DNA from 2 places in the Paenibacillus sp. IHB B 3084 genome. Region 2 is predicted to be linked to the other one. Evidence: riboswitches for the same ligand, from Rfam matches in the RefSeq annotation. Region 2 holds a riboswitch; the other holds the start of a gene.
The links. A riboswitch is a leader RNA that binds a small molecule or an ion and turns the genes downstream of it on or off. The one in region 2 is predicted to bind cobalamin.
Positions count from the first base shown of each region.

Region 1: linked by a shared signal. The riboswitch ahead of ASL14_RS13045 (ABC transporter substrate-binding protein) and the one ahead of metE (5-methyltetrahydropteroyltriglutamate--homocysteine S-methyltransferase) in region 2 are both predicted to bind cobalamin.

Region 1 is NZ_CP013203.1:2,775,129-2,783,345, reverse strand. It holds gene nikA (nickel ABC transporter substrate-binding protein) at 1-570, opposite strand, end outside; gene ASL14_RS13065 (ABC transporter ATP-binding protein) at 713-1,489, opposite strand; gene ASL14_RS28985 (ATP-binding cassette domain-containing protein) at 1,486-1,863, opposite strand; gene ASL14_RS28980 (ATP-binding cassette domain-containing protein) at 1,857-2,513, opposite strand; gene nikC (nickel transporter permease) at 2,510-3,325, opposite strand; gene nikB (nickel ABC transporter permease) at 3,341-4,270, opposite strand; gene ASL14_RS13045 (ABC transporter substrate-binding protein) at 4,286-5,869, opposite strand; cobalamin riboswitch at 6,077-6,280, opposite strand; gene ASL14_RS13040 (nucleobase:cation symporter-2 family protein) at 6,823-8,130, opposite strand; gene ASL14_RS13035 (xanthine phosphoribosyltransferase) at 8,124-8,217, opposite strand, start outside.
Region 2 is NZ_CP013203.1:3,021,673-3,029,889, forward strand. It holds gene ASL14_RS14200 (DUF6985 domain-containing protein) at 99-632, shown strand; gene metE (5-methyltetrahydropteroyltriglutamate--homocysteine S-methyltransferase) at 689-3,016, opposite strand; cobalamin riboswitch at 3,175-3,370, opposite strand; gene nrdG (anaerobic ribonucleoside-triphosphate reductase activating protein) at 3,662-4,159, opposite strand; gene ASL14_RS14215 (anaerobic ribonucleoside triphosphate reductase) at 4,156-6,105, opposite strand; gene ASL14_RS14220 (AbrB/MazE/SpoVT family DNA-binding domain-containing protein) at 6,401-6,871, opposite strand; gene ASL14_RS14225 (LacI family DNA-binding transcriptional regulator) at 7,160-8,170, shown strand.

The DNA.
Region 1 (8,217 bases), 250 kb from region 2:
ATCATCCGGGAACCCGGCTTCACCCAGAAAACGGAACGGGCGAACGACAGACAAGTCCTGAAGCAACGGATAGTATGGCTCTTTGAGCGTCATGCGGAAGGTGCTGTCATCTACAGCTTCGGTTTTGTCGAGAACACCAACCACCCCAAGCCAACTGTGCGTTTTCTCATTTTTCATGATAGCGTCAAAGTTCTTTTTGACAATAGCCGCATTAAATAGCGTTCCATCTGAAAAATTCACGCCTTGGCGCAGCTTGAACGTATATATTTTGCCGTCCTTGGAAATGGTCCAGGATTCAGCCAAAGCAGGCTCCAGCTTGCCTCCTTGCTTGTAGCTGACCAACGGCTCATAAATCATGGATTGTGCAAAAAGTTGGGAAGGATTGTATACGTGAGGGTTCATGGTACCAATGTCGCGCGGCCACGATAGCGTGATCGACTTTTCATTGGCAGCTCCGCCAGTTGAGGTGGATGCAGGTGTGTTCTCCTGCTTCGCGCAGCCCAAAATAACGGATAATAAGAGGAGTGCCACCAACATAAGGGTGGCAGTCTTGCGGTGTCGAACGGACATCAATGTAATTCCCCTTTTCTATGTACGTGATAATGATTATCATAATCATATTTAGAATAGGTATCACATCCTATTTTGTCAACAATATTCGGCAAAGGAAGCCTATATTTATTTTAAATTTGTAGAATATGAAAGACATGGATCATTCCGCCAACGTCTGAAACAGAGTACGCGTGTACTCATGCTGTAACAAGTCTTCATCCCATTCCTTGAGTACTTCCACGATCTCCCCTTGAACCATGACGGCAATCCGATCACAAAACTGACGCGTGGATTGAAGATCATGGGTGATAAAAAGATAGGATAGCTGGCGCTCCACCTGCGCTCTCTTGAGCATGTCCAGCACAGAAGATTGCGTTGTCGTATCCAGATTGGCGACCGATTCGTCGAACAAGATGATATCCGGTTCCACTGCCAGTGCTCTGGCAATACACACCCGCTGCTTTTGCCCGCCGCTTAGCTGCGATGGGTATTTCTCCAGACAGTCCGCAGTCAGCCCCACCGATTCCAGCAAGGATAGGCAAATATTCAGTGCTTGCGCTTTTCGTTCAGGAAAATAGTTGCAGATCGGCTCCTCCAAAATATCTCGGATCGTCATGCGGGGATGCAGCGAGGAAGACGAGTCCTGCGCGACCAGCTGGATTCGTTTGTACAGATGGATATCCTTTATCCTCCCGATGTGAATCGGCTGGTCATCCAGCCAAATCTCACCCGAAGTCAGCGGTTCCAGTCTCAGAATACATTTTGCCAGCGTACTCTTGCCGCTTCCGCTTTCACCGACCAATCCCAGACACTCTCCACGTTGCAGTTCCAGACTCACCTGCTTCACAGCCTGTTCGGTATCCTGCGTTTTGGACCAGCCCTTTCTCCGTTTGCGGACAGGATAGGCTTTGGTCACTTGCTTTAATTCCAGTATCATTCGCGTATCCTTCCTTCCGGGCTCATCTCCAGCACACGATCCGCCACACGGCTCACACCCTGACGATCATGAGAAATTAGCAAAATGGTGAGATCGAAGTCCTCTCTCAACTGTTGAAACAATGCCAGAACCTTATCCCGGTTGATAACATCCAGCGCCGTGGTAGGCTCGTCGGCAATAAAAAGGCGCGGACCGGAGCTTAGCATCGCAGCCAGCAGTACCCTTTGACACATCCCTCCGCTTAATTCAAAAGGGTATGAGGACAAAATATGCTCGGGGTCTGCAAACCCGACCTTCCTCAATAAAGAGCACAGATAAGCCTCCTGCGCTTGAGTAACGCGGCCTCTGGCCATCTGTGCAATCCAGCTCAGCATTTGCCGCACCTGGGGCAACAAGCCCTGAGGGGGGCTTGCTGCGGTGCAGCAAGGGAGGGAGCGGCATCCGCATGCCCCTTCTGGTCGGGTGGCATCCAGCGCCGCCCGTGCAGTCTGAGCGTGTCCGTCAGTTGTGTGCGGACGGTACGGATTGGATTCAACCCGCTCAGCGATTGTTGAATGAGCAGGGCAATGTCCTCGCGACGCAGCCTTTGCCAGCGCCGTTCATCGAACGGGACGATATCCTCCCCGTTGTAGTGTATATGCCCCTGCGTAACGCCGATTCCCGGCTCCAGCATGCCCGCGATCGCATGCGCGATCAGACTCTTGCCGCATCCGCTCGGCCCGGTTAGAGCCACAATTTCCCCCGGATATACGGAAAAGCTGACATTTCGGAGCAGCGGTTGATTACCGCTTATCGGCATTATTTTCCCATTCGCGCCCGGTTTTCTACCCGCGCCCACACCTGTTGCTGCGCCAATATGTGTACAAGATCTTGCCCCTATCCCTGTTCCCTCGCCTGCTTCTGCACTAGTTTCTGTCCTAACGGATGTTCCTGTGCCTATGCGGCATATCTCCAGATGTTCCACGTGCAACAGTGGCTTGCGCCCTGCCATATCCCATTTCATATGCCCTGTCCCATCCTTCATTTCGCCGCCCCCTTTTCCGAAAAACGGTCTCCGAGAAGCTGGCACGCAAGCACAAACAGCATAATCGCCAAACCCGGAAAAATCATGACATGCGGTGCCACCTGAAAATACGACGTCGCATCATGCAGCATCACACCCCACTCCGGCTTAGGCGGCTGTACACCCAGCCCAAGAAAGGAAAGTCCGGCAACCATAAGCACGACTCGTCCAATGTCCCAGACCGCGTACACAAGCAGCTGTGGCAGTACCTGCGGCAACACATAACGTCTCAGCACGCGCACATGTGAATTACCGGATAAACGGGCATATCGGACATAGTCCTCCTGACAGGCTTTTTGAACAAGGGTGCGAATATACCGAACATATCCCGCCCACCGTACCGCAATAATCGCTAAGGTCATGTTTACAAAGCCCGGACCCAAGATACCCACAATCGCCACCGTCAAAATGATATCGGGAAAAGCCAGCACGCCATCAATGGCGCGCATGACTAACTGGTCCACACGCCCGCGTACATAGCCAATGAGCAAGCCTATCGGCAAACTGATACACAAGGTGGTCACTGTAATCGCACAAGCAATCAGTACGCTGGTCCGAATCCCGTAAATCAGGCGCGACAGCACATCTCGCCCCAAATGGTCTGTACCCAAAGGATATTCCCGGCTGGGCGGCTCCAAGCGCTTCAGGAGATCGACATTGAGAGGATCATGAGGGGCAACCCATGGAGCAAGTAGCCCGAGCAATACGATCAGGCCCAGCATTACGCCTCCCGTCAGCAAGCTCCCTTTGAAGGACAGCCGCATGTTTTTCATTTTCAACTTCCTCCCCTAACGCAAACGCAACCTCGGATCTACAGCCGCTTGAACCACATCCACCAAACACTGAACACCTACGATTAAAAATGCAGCAAAAATGACATACCCCTGGATCACCGGATAATCCCGCTGCGTAATCGCATCTATAAAATACTTGCCCAAACCCGGCCATGAAAAAATCGTCTCTACAATGACATTACCCGCCAGCATAAATGACAAATTTGTGCCTAACAGCGTAATGATCGGCAAAATCGCATGCCTGAATATCTCAAAAAACAGAATATGCTTGCGGGAAAAGCCTCGGGCCTTCGCCGCCTTCACAAAATTCCGGTCACCCAGCTCCAGCATTTGGGCACGCAGCACACGGGCTTGCACAGCCCCCAAACCTGCCCCAAGGGTCAGCGCTGGCAGTACCAAATGAGTCCAATCCTCACGACCCATGGACGGGAGCCAGCCCAAACAGACGGAGAACAGGTAAATCAGCAGAAAGCCAAGCCAAAAAGAGGGAATGGACGATCCCAGCAGTGCAAACAGCCTTCCCAGACGATCGAGCCAACCACTGGATTTTACTGAGGCGGCCAGTCCCATTCCAAGAGTCAGGACCGTCATGACGGCAAAGCCCGCCGAAGCCAGCTCCACAGTAGCGGGCAGTCTGTTCCACAGTTCGGTTAGCACCGACTCCTTGGATACATAGGAGGTGCCCCAGTGCCCTGTGAACACATCCCGCAGCCAGTTCACATACTGAATATGCAGCGGCTCGCTCAAGCCCAGCTCCTTACGCAGCGCCGTCAACGCCTCCTCAGAGGCAGGCACATTATGCGCGGTGAGCAGAATGGTAGCAGGGTCGCCGGGAGCCAGCCTCATCAGCACAAACGTCAGCGTGGATACAACAAACACAATGATGACCAGTTGCGCCACACGTTCCAGAATAAAACGAATCATAGGGTATGCAGCCCGTTATTCCGCAATATCGGATTGCGCCGTAATGTAGTAATACTCAATCGGATGCGGCGTGAAGCCCTTCACCCCTTTTTTCGCCCCAAATACATTGTCCGGATGAACAATGAACGACTGCGGCAAATCCGTATTAATGATATCCAGCGCTTGCAGTGTCACAGCATTACGTTGCGCTGTATCCTTCGCCAGCTTCAAGCTGCCAAGAAGGTTCTCCAGCGGTTTGGAACTATAACGGCTTACATTGGCTTCGCTTTTAGAGGAATAAAACATGTCCATAAAATATTGCGGCTCCCCCGTATGGGCAGTCAGCATGCTGTACATGGCAAAATCCCAATCGTTTTTGGTCAGTGCCTCGTCGATATTTTCCACCTTGCGAATCTTCACCTGGATGCCCTCCTTCAGCAGTTGGCTCTGAATCACCTCAGCCATCACCGAAAGCTCTGGACGTTGAGGAAAGGTCAGCAACGTAACTTCGAACGGCTTGCCTTGCTTGGTCCATGTGCCTTGGGCATCCTTCTTCCAGCCATCCTTCGTCAATAGCTGCTCGGGCGTTCCGTCCAGCGCTTTACGCTCGACCTTACCGAAGGGGAGAATGCTCGGGAATGGGCTGCTTGCCTCCGTACCATAGCCTCTCATGATCGCACTCACAATGGATGCACGTGGTATCAAGCTGTCCACTACTTTGCGGTTCGCGGCATCCTTGAACAGAGACGACTCCATGTTATACACGATCATATGGGTGCGCAAAGAGGGAGCCGACAGCACTTGCAGCTTATCGTTCTTTTTCAATACCTCCGCGTTATCCACCGGAATATCGGTCGCTACATCTACTTCGCCGGATTGCAGCGCCAGCAGGCGCGAATTGCCGTCCGTAATGAACTTCATCGTTGCTTCAGCCAGCCGGGCCTTCTCGCCCCAATATCCGTCATAACGCTCTACGACCAAGGATTGATCCTTGTTGAACGCTTTAATTTTAAAAGCACCTGTCATCGCAGGGTAGCTCTGCTCATCCTTTATGGACGCTACATCCAGCACAATCGTCGACGGATCAGCCAGATTGGACACCAGCGCCGCATTCGGCTGGTTTGTCGTAATTTTCAACGCCAGCGGCCCGGTTACGTCAATTGACTTTACATCTAGCAAATCCTTCGCCAGATGGCTTTTCATAATGGAGCGCAGCAGGGAAGTTTTTACACTTTCCGCGTCCATACTCTTTCCGTTATGAAAAGTGACCTTATCCTGCAAGCTGAACGTCCAGACTGTGGGGCTATCCTGCTTCCATTCCTTGGCCAGCCAAGCCTCAGGCTCCAGCTTTTCATTCAAACGGACAAGTGTCTCGCCTGCGCCAGAACGCATAACATCCCAGCTATTATCGCCATGCGGGTCAACGCCTGACGGCTTCCACGTATACGCCATCACCAGCTTTTTGTCCGTTGTGGACTGTTGTGCGGATGTGTTTTCGCCCTTGTCGGAGCTGTCCGCCGTCTTATTAGTTGTGGAGCATCCCGCAAGAGCCATAACTGCCAGTAGCAGCATCACCCCTGTGCATATGGACCATGAACGCTTTTTACGATTGCTTATCATCTTATTTATCCCCCTCTATCTTGTCATTCACAAATACCTAACGCAAAAAAAAGCATCCCCGACCGCCTGATCAGCAGTCAGAAATGCTTTCATTATAAAATGCCAAAGCTCACCTCAAAGCACCTCTAATCATAGAAGGGATCGGATCGGTTTCAGACATTCCGTAAGCAGCACGCCCAACCACCTCCCCAGCATCCCGTGGGTCTGACAGTGATGTTAAAACAGGCAGGTCTCCTGACTTCAGGCGTATCTTTCAGGCCTTCCCGGTTCTTCACAGTTCCAGTGGCTATTCCGAAAGCTACAGCAATTCCCTGCTGATGCCTGTATACAGTGGCGGGTCCGTGTCGGAATCTACCGAACTTCCCTTTTAAGTGAGCACGTACAACAGCCATCTACATGATCTCAACGAAACCCTGTAGATAGAAAGTCCGGCTCACACCTGTTTTCTTCCTTTATTCTTTTTCATTACGATTTAGGACTATCTTATTTTGTTGTTACAGGCTTGTCAACAAATGTCGCATAATAATTTAAATTTGAACGATACGGCGAGAATCAAGGCTATGACTTTGCGTTGCATGCACGCAATGGACGTGATAAAATTAGGTATAGAGATACCCATCGTGTCCGTATACTAAAAAGAGTCTTCGCCGCTACCAACGGCAAAGACTCTTAGGACTTGAAAGGCTGTGGATCACCACCACGGCGCGCTGCATAACTGAATGTTAATGCAAACGAAACCCACCGTTAGGGGCCAACCTAATTACGCGGTGGGTTTTCGCTTGTTCCGAAACTTCCGTACCACGCCTCTGCCTACCACTCTAGCAAATTCTTCTAATAGAATCTCAAATTCCCTTCTTCATACAGAAAGAGGGCTTTATCAATAACTCTATGCCAAAAAGCCGGAAAAAGAGGCTTACGACCTCTCTCCGGCTGTCTTTATCTAATCCTAATTATCAAACCTTCTGCGGAACCTCCGACACTGTCACACCTTTGACCGATTCGGCTTGTTTTTTCGTTAAAACGATGTTCAAGACAATCGCCGTGATCGAGCCGGATACGATGCCGTTTTGCAGCAGCATTTTGGCAAAGCTCGGCAGTTGGTCGAACATTTGGGGCAGCACGGCAGAGCCGAGGCCCACCGCAATGCTACATGCCGCGATCAGCAGATTGCTTTCCTTCCGCAAGTCCACTTCTGACAAAATAGACATGCCCGACGCAGCAACCGAACCGAACATAACGATCATCGCCCCGCCCAGCACAGCATTAGGAATCACTGTCGTTAAGGCAGCCAGCTTGGGCAACAGACCAAGAACAACCATAATACCACCCGCAGCAAAAATAACGTTCCGCGACTTGACGCGTGTCAGCGAAATCAGACCTACATTTTGCGAGAAAGCCGTGTAAGGAAACGCATTAAAAATACCACCAAGCATAATCGCAAGTCCTTCGGAACGCAGACCATTGACGATTTGCTTCTGCTCTACCTTTTGATCAATCGCCTTGCCTACTGCCAAATAAACGCCCGTAGACTCGACCATGCTGACAATGTTAACGATAATCATCGTACATACTGCCATAATGCTAAACTCAGGCTTACCAAAATAAAACGGCTGCGCAACACTCACCCAAGACGCTTGCGCCACTGGAGCAAAATGTACCATTCCCATCGCATAAGCAACCACCGTACCCGCAAACAGACCGATGAGCACGGAAATCGAGCGCAAAAAGCCTTTTGCCAACCGATTCACAAGCAAAATAACCAGCAAAGTAACTAACGCCAGCAACAAATTACGCGGCTGTCCAAAATCCGCGCTACCCTGACCCCCTGCTACGTTATTCATCGCCACCGGAATGAGGGACAGGCCGATAATCGTAACAACCGAACCCGTAACCACCGTCGGGAAAAAGCGTAGCAGCTTGCCATACAACGGTGCCGCGAGCACCACGAATATACCTGATAAAATAATGGCTCCGTACGCGGTTGCCAAATTCGAGGTCGACGCAATCGCGATAATCGGACCCACCGCCGTAAACGTACAGCCCAGGATGACAGGCAATCTACTGCCGAAAAACCGCGTGCCCATAATCTGTAATAACGTAGCAATCCCGCAAGTGAACAAATCGGCAGCCACCAGATAGGCCATCTGGGCTGGCGTCAGGTGCAATGCTCCCCCTACAATGAGAGGTACGGCAATCGCTCCAGCGTACATCGCCATCACATGCTGGAAGCCCAGCGCGAATAACTTTTGTTTGCTTAACATCCCACATTCTCCTTAACGGAAGGAATTACCGCACCCGCTTCTTCTATAAAATGAACCTCGCCCGGTGCCATGGATGCGATACGTGCA
Region 2 (8,217 bases):
GGGGCCCGCTTTAATTTCATCCATTAGGATGTTAAATTGTAAAATAAAAGGATCCATAGAGTTGAAGATCATTTCTTATGAAAAGGATGGGGCAAAGGATGAATTGGGAACGCTGGTATATGGAGCTGGATCAGGATGATGAGACTTGGGATGTATCGGAGGAAATCGTGCTTCGGGGCGCGATGCAGCTCCATTTTTGCGGACAGAAGTCGGAGGTGGAGATAGAGTTTATGGTGTCCGCCGATTCTGAGGAAGAAGCGCAGGCCATAAGAGAGCCTAAGCAGGATCAAAAAAAGACATGGGAGCAATATATGGCACATGGGTCCGACATTCACCCTCATGTGCTGGAAGCGATACATCATTACTATGCAGGTATAGTAGAAAAGTACCGGAACGCTTATATCTCGTGGGGAGAAAATCCGGATGAATATGCGCCCTGCGTGAAGGATTCGGCACAATTACTGGAACGGCTACAGCTCGTGTCTATACTGGTTCCTGACTCATCAGAAGAGGATGAGCTGTACTTGAATTTTAGCTGTTCATGGGATAGAGAGCATGGCTTGGGTGTGCATCTGAAGCAGGGACAACCCGAGCATATTCAAGGAGCTTATACATTATATGATTTGGAATAGAATCCCCTTCCGGCTTGCAGGGATAAAAGGGGCCAGGAAGGGGACAGGTATAGAAATTAGCTGGATACAGTCAACGAATCTCTGGCAGCTTGAGCGGCCAGCACCATTTGCCGCAATGCAGCTACAGATTCATCCTTGGTGCGGGTTTTCAGGCCGCAGTCTGGATTGACCCAAAATAAATCGGAAGGCAGTACGCGCAGGGCGCGCTGGATCATACTCAGCATTTCCGATACATCGGGAATGCGCGGACTGTGGATATCGTATACGCCCAGACCAATGCCTTTGTCATACACCTGATCCTCAAAGCTGACAATCAGTTCTCCGTGGCTTCGCGAGGTTTCAATAGAAATAACGTCGGCATCCATATCGGAGATGGATTGGATCATATCCTGAAATTCGGAATAGCACATATGCGTATGGATTTGGGTGGCGGGTTCGACAGTGGCAGTGGTCACAAGGAAGGCTTGAACCGCCCACTCCAGATAGGCCTGCTGCTGTTCCTTTTTCAGCGGAAGCCCTTCACGGATCGCCGGTTCATCCACCTGAATCATACCAATCCCCGCTTGTTCCAGTGCTTCTACCTCAGCTCGCAGAGCCAGTGCTAACTGTAAAGCGACCTGACTGCGAGGAATATCATTCCGTTCGAAGGACCAGTTTAAAATCGTTACCGGACCTGTCAGCATCCCTTTGACTGGCTTGGAGGTCAACGATTGGGCGAAGGCCGTTTCTTCCACGGTCATCGGTTGATCGAACGACACGTCTCCGTATATAATCGGTGGCTTGACACAACGGGAGCCGTAGGACTGCACCCACCCGTTTTGTGTAAAGGCAAAGCCTTTCAGCTTTTCGCCAAAAAACTCAACCATGTCGGTTCGCTCAAATTCCCCGTGTACGAGCACATCAATGCCAATGTCCTCCTGAATATCAATCCATTCTTTGATTTGCTGCTGAATGAATGTCCGGTACTGCTCGGCAGACCATTCCCCTCTGCGATAGTGCAGGCGGGCTTTGCGAACCTCAGCCGTTTGCGGGAAACTGCCAATCGTCGTCGTAGGCAGTGGAGGCAGCTTCAGCTTGTCCTGCTGAATCACACGACGCCCAGCGAAGGGAACGCTGCGTGACTGCGGCTCTTTCGCCAGTAGAGCCGCCATATCGGCCGCGGTCTGTACTCGTGCCGCCGAGCTGTTGAAGCGAGCTACCGCGTCCGCACTCTGCTCAAGTTTGGCAAGTGCCGAGGGTTCGCGTTTGCCAAGCGCAGCGGTCAAAGCTGCGATTTCTTCCAGCTTTTCATCGGCAAAGGCCAGCGCTTGCACCAGGTCTGGGTCCAGCTTATGCTCTGCTTCCAGACTGACCGGCACATGCAGCAGACTGCATGATGGCTGTACGATGAGCTGGGCGGCGGTTGTCTGTTTCGCCAGCTGTCCAAGCAGCACAGCTACGTCGTTCAGATCGGAGCGCCATATATTGCGCCCGTCAATAACACCAGCGGCCAGCGTTTTGCCTGCGGGGAAGCCATGCCGGAGCACATGTTGAAGGTTTTCGCCATCATCATGTACAAAATCCATACCTAATCCCTGTACCGGGAGCGTGGACAGGTGCTCATAATGATCCAGACTGCCAAAGTAGGTTTGCAGCACGATATTTAAGGATGGAGCAGCCTCGGCCAAAGCTTCATAAGCCTCCTGAATAATGTCCAAATCCTCTGCCGGGAATGAGGTGGTCAGGACAGGCTCATCCACCTGCACCCACTGAACGCCTTCCGCAGCCAGCTCAGACAGGACGCGGGCGTACAGTGGCAGGAAGCTTCGTACAATGGCGGCCAAATCCTTACGATCATAGCCTTTGGACAGGGCAACGAACGAATAAGGACCGATCATGACGGGTTTACCCTCAATGCCCAACTCCTGTTTCGCTTCACGATAAGCCTGCAACGGCTTATTCTCCGTGAACACCGGGGTTGCATTCGCCAATTCCGGTACGATGTAATGGTAATTGGTATTCAGCCATTTGGTCATTTCACTGGCGGTGGCACCCTTTTGTCCACGGGCTATCCCGAAATAGACGGATAGGGTAACAGGTCCCTCGAGACGGTAGTTGAACCGTTCCGGCACCAGACCGAACATCACGGATGTATCCAGCATGTGATCGTAATAGGAAAAGTCTCCGACTGGAATTCGATCAATTCCCTTGTCACGCTGCTTGCTCAGATGCTCCAACCGCAATCGTTTCATCTCGATATGCAGTTCACTTTCATCCATGCTGCCTTTCCAGAAGCGTTCCAGTGCTTTCTTCCATTCCCGGTTCCCGCCGATACGCGGATATCCCAGGTTACTGCTGATCAAGCCGGGCAATTCAGGCAATTCAGGCAATTCGGTAAATGACATGTACTTTTCCTTCCAGGCTGGTAGCCAGTTTATTTTTGCGTACAAAAAAAGACATTCCTCCCCGGGGTAAAAATGAATAGGGGAAAGAATGCCTCCGTTATTTAAAAATAAAAATTCGGCGACGGCTCTTAACACCTCCCTATCTCCCGTAGGTACTTGCGATGTTGTTGAAATAGGCAGGTCTCCTGACTTACGAATCATGACTTTCAGCGCTCCTTCCCGGTCTGTGGACCAGTGGGTGTATCAACAGCTGAAAATTCCCCGTTTACAGTGGCGGGACCGCGCCGGACTTGCACCGGCTTCCCTTTTAAGCCTGAACTGAATAGAACAGACACCTATCTCCAAGCTATGCGATTATGGTATGACGAATAATTATGCACTCGTATACTTGTTCACCATCATAAGTGAAACTTGCGGGATGCGCAATAGAAACTCCGTTTGAACCTGCAATGAAACGATTAAGTTCATGGAAGCACATTCAAGTTTATTAAAAGCGTTCTGCTCATCAGTACGCTATCCCGTGTTCCCGATCTGAAGCACCTTGAAGCATCGCCCTTGTCAATTACACGCAAAAAAAAGACAAGTCCTCCCATAGGGAAAGGACTCGTCTTAAGGCATAACAACTCATGCGAGTATAACATCGCCTCAGGCTAATGTAACGATAGATCCTGCCAGAATGCTGGCCTTCACATCAACCAGTCGCTGATTGCGGCTGCCTCGGAAGGGAAGGGTCAGATCCTTTTGCTGTTCTACAAAGGGACCATCCACAACCACATCGCACAGCAGTGCCAACTCCCGCCGGGCCTGATCCGTAAGTAGTTCTTCGTAGACAAAGCCCGTATAGGCCCACACGGTTCGGTCAGGGCAGGCTGCGCGGAAGTCGCGCACAAACTGCGAGCATTCCGCTGCCGAGAAAAAGGGGTCTCCTCCGCAAAGAGTTAACCCGTCCAGCAATGGATTATCGGCGATGTCACGGATAACCTCCTGCTGCCGCCCCGGTGTGAACGGTTCGCCTGTACGGAAGCTCCAGGATGCCGGATTGAAGCAGCCGGGGCAGGCATGGCGGCAACCGCTAATGAACACAACGGTGCGCAGGCCGTGTCCTTCGTTCAGAGATTCCGGAATGTAGCCGCATAAATTCACCGATGCTTCACCCGGTCACGTACCTCGGCTTGTTTTGCGGCGTTGAACCGGACGGTATAATCACCTGTCAGATATCCGGTTACCCGGCGCAAGCGCTGAAAATGCGTATGTTCCTCATCAGCACCGCAATGGGGACAGCTTGTCCCGATAATGCCCTCGTAGCCGCATTCCGGGCAGCGATCTACGGGATGATTAATGGAGAAGTACCCAATGTTTTGATGAAGCGCATATTGTACAATTTTAAGAAACGCCTCCGGGTTATTCCGCGCATTGCCATCCAGCTCAATGTACGAAATCGCGCCAGCGTTGCACAGGTTATGAAATGGGGCTTCGAGGCTGATTTTACGGGCAGCCGGAAGCGTGTAATACACAGGAATGTGAAAAGAATTCGTGTAATATTCACGATCATTCACACCGGGAATGACACCGAAATCCCGCTGATCCAGCAACGTGAATTTACCGGATAGACCCTCGGCAGGCGTAGCGAACAGCGTAATGTTCAGGTTATGCAATTCACTCATCCGATCGCAGTAGACACGCATGGAAGCTATGATTCGCTGCGCCTCGCGGTATACAGCGTCATCCTCCCCGTGGTGTTTGCCGTACAGTGCCTTCATGCACTCAGCTAACCCGATAAATCCGATGGAAAGCGTACCGTGCTTGAGTACGCTACCTACCTGTTCATCCGGCTCCAGCTTTTCTCCGCCTTCCCATACCCCTTCGCGCATCATAAAGTCTGAGGCCTTGGCCGGCTGGCTGGTCTGTATATGATAGCGATGGATCAGTCCGTCCACGGCAATACGCAAAACCTCTTCCAGTCTGGTATCAAAGCCATCCCGGTCAGGTGCCTTGCGCTTGCCTGTGCAAATGCCGTATTCAATGCCAAGACGCACCAGATTAATCGTATTGAATGAGAGATTACCCTTGCCGCTCTGACAGTTTCTGCCGAAACGGTCAGCAATGGTGCGGGTGCGGCAGCCCATCGTCGCAATAATGGTATCCGGATCATCTGCGCGGTAATAGGGCAGGTTGAAGGTAGCATCCACATTGACAAAATTGGGATACATTCGTCTGCTGGAGCATTCTACCGCCCGCAAGAACAAATCGTAATTGACGTCGCCCTCTGCCTGGTTGATTCCCTTTTTGCATTGGAAAATATGCTGTGGAAAAATAGGAGTTTCCCCGCTGCCCAAGCCACGAATAGTGGCCTCCAGCAATGATTGCGTAACAAGCCGCCCTTCAGCAGAAGTACACATCCCGTAATTCAGTGAGGTGAACGGAATTTGTCCGCCTGCCCGACTGCTCATGGTATTCAGGTTATGAATAAGGGATTCAGCGGCCTGGCGGGTCTCCGTCTCCGTTTCTTCACGTGCGAATGCGTATGAACGAGGGCAGACCTCATGTAATAGGCTGTTGGCTATATGTAATTCTTCATCAGGCAGAGCGGGCTCTATTTCTTCTCCGAACAGGCGGAGTCCCTTACGCAGATGCTTCCGGAAAGACCGGGCCACGAATGGAGCGAGATCCCAATCTATTTTATTAGCAGAAACGCCTCCAAATTGGCTGTTTTGCTGAGACTGGAATATGATTGCCACCAGTGCCATAGCAGACATAATGGTTTGCGGTGTGCGCACAGAGCCGTTGCCTGTATTAAAACCGTCTTGCAACAAGCGACCAAAAGGAATAAAGATACAGTTCGTAGTCCCGAGCGCATATTGGTCCAAATCGTGAACATATACATATCCACGGTCAATCGCGTCCGTCAGTTCAGGCGGAAGCACACGCAGGCGTGCATACCACTTGGCATACTCGGAACCGAGCTTGCTCATTTTGCCGCTGAACGATTCTCCATTCAAATTTGCATTCTCCCGTAGCATGTCCAAATCCTGTGCCCCAATGACCCGTTCGCCGATGTCATATAATTGATGTTCCTCCAACACCTTCATCGCAAAACCCTCCATATAGTAAAATATATATTATTCTCCCAAAAACAATATATTGACGATATCGTGTACTAACCAATTGTTTAAGTCTATATATTGTATATATGGATGGATGGAGCGTATGTGATTATTGTCACGCTGATAGGGAGGAGAACGCACAAAAAAGTCAGGTGAAAGTTAGGAACACATCAACAAATACGCTCCTTATTCTACACCTGACGATCGAATATTTGACAGAAAACAATAGGATGGCAATCCATTGGATCTGAGTATGTTTTGTAATAAATTACTGAATAATTTAAAGCAGCTTTTTCAGTTGGGACACCCGGCCTTGTGAGATATCGAGCATTTCGGCATATACCTTTTGCGGCAGGTTGGGATGTTCCTGAATCAGCTTTCGGAGCTTTTTTACCATTTCTCCTTGCTGGACTCTGGCTTGTTTAGGCTGCCAGGTTGTATGGTTACGAACCGGCTTGGTATGTTCTTGAGCCTGGATGGCTTCGGTGCTAGTGGGATGTACATTTTCCTCTGTCTTTAATACCTGAATGCAATCGGCGCAAATAAAGCTATCACGAAAATAAGTCAAATGATCAACTGCGCCGCAAAATTTGCAGGATACACCTGTATATTTCCTTAATACAAATCCTTCTTCATTCACGAAAAATTCGAGCGAATCACCAATATTGATATCCATCGTGGTGCGCATTTCCTTGGGAAGCACGATTCGCCCCAATTGATCCAGAGGCCGTGTCATTCCGGTATTTTTCATAAACCTTTCCTCCTTCGATTGTATATCCTGATTATACCAAAAAATATTATTTTTTGCTTTGTTTATTGAAGAAAATATACAATTTTTTTTATGCATTTATCATATACCTTCACACGTATTGCCGGGGGCAGAAGATGGTTTATAATATAAATATCGACTGTTGGAGTAAGAGGCTGCGAAGTATCGTGGCCTCTCCCTAATCCGGTAAGTGCTTTACCGCCTACAGTTGAACATTTTTCAGGGTTTTAGGATTCTTTGAAATGATCTCAACTTGTAAGGAAGATGACTATGAAAAGCAACAAAATCTCAATGAAGGAAATTGCACAATTAAGTGGAGTTTCTGTAGCAACCGTTTCCAGGGTCATCAATGAGAACGGGCGTTATTCGGATGAAACCCGTCAAAGAGTGATGGACATTATAAGTAAGTATCAATACGAGACAAACAGTATTGCGAAAAGCTTGCGTATGAACAAATCACAGACAATCGGTGTGCTGGTGCCCGACATTAACAACGAATTCTTTTCGGTGATCGTACAGGAAATTGAAAGATTTTTTTTCGATCTGGGCTATTCGACGATTATTTGCAACACAGCCAAGAGCGCCGAAAAAGAAAAAGAATATTTGAAAATATTGGACAGTAAAATGGTCGATGGTCTGGTTTGTATATCTGGTCAGGAGGAAGTGCTGACAGATGTATTAAAACGGAAGATACCTATTGTATGTATTGACCGCCGTCCAAAGATTGACTCTAATGTTGCTTTTATAGCATCTGATCATTATGCTGGCGGGTTTATGGCAACCGAAGAGCTCATTCAAAAAGGGTGTCGTCGCATTTTGGTACTCACTAAACAGCAAAACCTTTCATCCGTGAATGAACGTTTAAACGGGTTTAGTGATGCGATGTTAAAGCACAATCTCATGCTAGGTAAAGAGCAATATGTTGCTATTCATAGCGATCATAACAACCTGGATGCAGCTAAACAAAAGGTGCAGCAGTTGATTGAAAACAAGATGAAGTTTGACGGTATTTTTGCTACCAATGACTGGCTGGGACTGGGTGCCTTGCTTGCTTTGCAGGAAAACGGGATACAAGTTCCCGACGAGGTTAAAATTGTGGGCTTTGACAATGACACGATTTCCAAGTACTGCAATCCTCCTTTGACGACCATCAATCAGGATAAGGCTGCTTTGGCAGATAAGGCCTGCGGCATTTTGCTGGAGATGATTGAAGGGAAGACGCCAAGTGGTGAGCAGCAGCAATTGTTGCCGGTTAGTTTGGTGGAAAGACAGACAACTTAATGGAGATCAAGATCAAGTAATGACATGAGTGATAGAAGGAGTGCTTC